DNA from 2 places in the Marinomonas algae genome. Region 2 is predicted to be linked to the other one. Evidence: predicted binding sites of a transcription regulator. Region 2 holds the regulator's gene; the other holds the start of a gene.
What was found. The regulator PhoB, encoded in region 2, activates phosphate uptake and scavenging genes when phosphate is short. The targets are predictions, from matches to a motif close to TGTCATANNNNTGTCANA.
Positions count from the first base shown of each region.

Region 1 (2,210 bases), on a different contig from region 2:
GAAATCCTGTGTTCAGCAAGGAATTCAAAATGAGGGAATCTTACCTGGCGGTTTAAAGGTAAAACGCCGAGCCGCTAGTCTTCATAAAGATCTCATGAAAAAAACGAATATGGATATGATTACACCTTCTCTTGGAGCAATGGATTGGGTGAATCTTTATGCGTTGGCGGTAAATGAAGAAAATGCTGCAGGAGGACGAGTTGTCACGGCGCCAACTAATGGCGCAGCAGGCATTATTCCTGCTGTTTTACATTATTATTGGGATTTTTGCCCTCGCTCTAATGATGACGGTGTTGTTGAATTTTTTCTAACGGCGGCGGCCATTGGTTTTCTTTTTAAAGAAAATGCATCCATCTCTGGAGCCGAAGTCGGATGTCAGGGAGAAGTCGGTTCTGCTTGTGCCATGGCAGCGGCTGGTTTGGCTGCGGCTACAGGTGGAACACCAGAGCAAATTGAGAACGCGGCTGAAATCGGTATGGAGCATAATTTAGGGCTAACTTGTGATCCTATTGGTGGATTGGTACAAGTGCCTTGTATTGAACGTAATGCAATGGGAGCGATGAAGGCCATTAATTCTGCCTCTATGGCATTACGCGGTGATGGAAATCATTATGTATCGCTAGATAAAGTCATTAGAACCATGCGAGATACAGGAAGAGATATGAATGATAAATACAAAGAAACCTCTCGCGGTGGTTTAGCGGTAAATGTTATCGAGTGTTGATGCTTTGTAACGATTTATTGTTTTTTATAAAAGCGCTGTTAAAGGCGCTTTTTTTGTTTGTATATGCCCTGAATATTTGAGGTTTTTAGGTCTTTTTATCTATAAAAAGCCCGTGTAGAATGACGCCAAAATTGTGTTGCAGAAATATGACAAGCAATGGCTAAGATGTAATATAGCCACCCTTTGGACAAGAAAGCTGTTAATAAGATTTTATTAACGGCTCTTGGTACTGATTAATTCTATGAAGAAGAGCCCTTATGGATCTTACAAATACCTCAAAAAAAAGTGCAGCTTTGGCTAATGGTCATGAATATATTCGTGTTCTGATTGCGTTAGCGTTTGTTTTAGCTGTTGGCTTTTATGCGACAACCAATGGAGTGGAAGTTTCTAATATATCTATTTTAGCCATCGCAGCAGCGATTGGTGCTTACATGGCTGTGAATATCGGTGCAAACGATGTAGCGAATAATGTGGGACCAGCAGTAGGGGCAAAAGCTTTGTCCATGACTGGCGCCATTGTTATTGCCGCAATTTTTGAAGCTTCTGGTGCTTTAATTGCCGGGGGTACAGTCGTTGGTACAATTAAAAACGGCATTATAGACCCTAACTTTATTGGTGATTCAGGCACCTTTATTTGGGTCATGATGGCGGCATTATTGGCAGGAGCGATTTGGCTTAACCTAGCAACGTACCTCGGTGCTCCTGTTTCAACAACACACTCGATTGTTGGTGGTGTATTAGGTGCTGGTATTGCTGCTGGTGGCTGGGATATTGCGAACTGGGACAAGATGACTGCCATTGTTGCTAGTTGGGTAATTTCCCCAGTACTAGGCGGCATCATTGCGGCACTTTTCTTAATGTACATCAAACGCGCTATCACATATAAAAGCGATATGATTGCAGCGGCTAAGAAAGCGGTTCCTTTGTTAGTTGGCGTCATGGTTTGGGCTTTCTCTACTTATTTGATTCTTAAGGGCTTAAAGAAAATCTGGGCTTTGGATTTTGTAACAGCGGCAATGATTGCTTTTGCGATTGCTCTAACAGCTTATTTCATTGTTCGTCCTATCGTCGATAAAGCAGCGGCGGCACTTGAAAACAACAAAGACTCCGTTAATAGCTTATTTACGATTCCATTAATTGTTTCTGCCGCGTTATTGAGTTTTGCCCATGGTGCAAACGATGTTGCCAATGCGATTGGGCCATTAGCTGCGATCAATGAAGCTTTGTTAACGGGTGCCGTTACGGGTAAAGCCGCTATTCCATTGTGGATTATGATTGTTGGTGGAATAGGTATTGCGGTTGGTCTTGCTTTATTTGGCCCTAAGCTTATCAAGACAGTTGGTTCTGAAATTACAGAGCTAGATAAAACACGAGCATTTTGTATCGCTATGGCGGCAGCAATTACGGTTATCGTTGCTTCTCAGTTAGGCTTACCTGTTAGCTCAACACATATTGCTGTTGGTGGTGTTTTTGGTGTTGGCTTCTT
Region 1 is NZ_JBLIXK010000012.1:28,863-31,072, forward strand. It holds gene ACMUMQ_RS13860 (L-serine ammonia-lyase) at 1-724, shown strand, start outside; gene ACMUMQ_RS13865 (inorganic phosphate transporter) at 982-2,210, shown strand, end outside.
Region 1: a site for PhoB is predicted at 859-876, ahead of ACMUMQ_RS13865 (inorganic phosphate transporter). Genes of this name have one in related genera too.

Region 2 (2,210 bases):
TCAGTCACAATGGATTCCACGGCACTTTGAATCGAATGCACAATGTCTAAGACTTTGTGCCAGTGATTCTCTTCACGTTTTTCATCGCTTTCTAAACGAGATAAAAGAAGCAAGTCTTCAATAAGGTGCTCCATGCGCTCAGACTGCTCAGACATGTTCACTATGCCTTTTTGCATGCTTTTCGGCAGACTGTCTTTAAACATGTCGAGGGTTTCTAAATAACCTTTAATTACAGTCAAAGGTGTCTTGAGCTCGTGAGAGGCGTTGGCGACAAAGTCTTTTCGCATTTGTTCAAGAAGATGCAGGCGAGTGACATCACGGACAAAAATAAGGTGATCGTTTTTATCGTACAGTGTTGTTTGTATTTCCAGATAAACGCCTTCTTTTGCAGGGGATTTAATAACCAGTGGTTCCCCAAAGCGTTTCTGTGAGAAATAGCGGAAAAACTCCGGACTGCGAACGATGTTGGTGATTATCTGACCTCGATCTACAGGGCGCATCAGACCAAAGAAGTGAGCTGCAGAATTGTTCCACCACTCTAAATTGCCTTGGTTATCCGCCATAATCACGCCTTCTTTTAAGGCGGTCGTCGAGCTTTCGATTCGCGTTAATGCTTGGCGCATTCGACGTTTTGATTTACGTTGCTTTTTCTGCAAACGGTAAACGGCGTCAAAAACGTCTCCCCAAATGCCACTGGCTTCCGGAGGCGACGCCTTACTGGAATAGCGTAACCAGCTATGGAATTGATAAAGCTGGTACAGCTGCCAATACAAAGACCCTAAAACATACAGCAATAATACCCCTAATAACTGACCAATGATCAGGCCAATGACAATGCAAGCTGCAAGACCTGACAGCCAACTTAGTATGGTATTTCGCCAAATGTTTTTCATGCGGACCTTTTTGCTGAGAATCGGTAGCCTGTTCCTCGAACGGTTTGTATCAAGGAGTCGTGAGAGCTGCCAATGGCTTTGCGTAAACGACGAATATGAACATCAACGGTGCGTTCTTCTACATAGACATTACCACCCCAAACCTGATCTAGAAGTTGTGCTCTAGAGTAGGCGCGTTCTTGGTGTGTCATTAAGAATTTTAGCAATCTGTATTCCGTTGGCCCCATATCCAAAGGGCGAGCCCCTATTGTGACTCGTTGACTGATAGGGTCTAGCATTAGCCCTTCAATTTCAATCGGTTCATCAATGCCTTGAGGTGTTGCTCGGCGTAATACGGCTTTTAATCTCGCGACCAATTCACGAGGAGAGAAAGGTTTAGTGATGTAGTCATCCGCACCAACCTCTAAGCCTTGTATTTTGTTGTCTTCTTCACTTTTCGCCGTCAACATGATGACTGGAATTTCAGCCGTTGTGTTGTCTTTCTTCAAGCGACGAGTGAGTTCAATCCCACTGCCGCCAGGCATCATCCAATCAACAAGAATTAAATCTGGTCGATGGTCGACGATAATTTCGTGGGCTTGCTGAATATTTTCGGCTTCTAAATATTCATAGCCTGCCATTTCTAGAGCAATCGCGATCATTTCGCGTATTGAAGACTCGTCATCAATAATTAATACTTTTTTACCGGTCACAGGATCTACCCTCATCTCAGGAACGGTTTTATTAAAGCCGTCAAATGTGACAGTTTGGTTAAAATGTCACAACTTTGCCATATATTACAGAAAATAGCTTAAATTTAGACCAACGAAGAGGCAAAAGCCAATGCGGTTATTGTCTAGAAATGAGCGGAAGCAGGCGGCTTTAGCACGGCTCCGAGCCTGCTTAAATTGCAAATAAAATAACCCGGCACAACACACAAGAGCAATAAAATACGGCCAACCTAATCCAGCCAGTAAACCAACCCAAGTTAAGAGAGATAAAGTCAAACCTTGCAGACAAAGAATGATAAGCAGGTCGTGCTCCCCAAATAAGATGGCTGTCGATTTGATGCCGACTTTGAGGTCATCTTCGCGGTCTGTCATCGCATAATAGGTATCGTATGCGATCGTCCAGAAGCAGTTGGCAACGAACAGCATCCAAAGTATAGGGTCGCTTAAGTCTCCGCCTTGAGCACTGTACGCCATTGGTATTGCCCAAGAAAAAGCCAAACCTAGGAACAGCTGAGGTAAGTGAGTATATCGCTTCATAAAGGGATAAAGTGCAGCAAGGCCTAATCCGACAAATGACAATAAAATGGTTCGAACGTCAGTGAAAAGA
Region 2 is NZ_JBLIXK010000008.1:26,780-28,989, forward strand. It holds gene phoR (phosphate regulon sensor histidine kinase PhoR) at 1-893, opposite strand, end outside; gene phoB (phosphate regulon transcriptional regulator PhoB) at 890-1,585, opposite strand; gene ubiA (4-hydroxybenzoate octaprenyltransferase) at 1,670-2,210, opposite strand, start outside.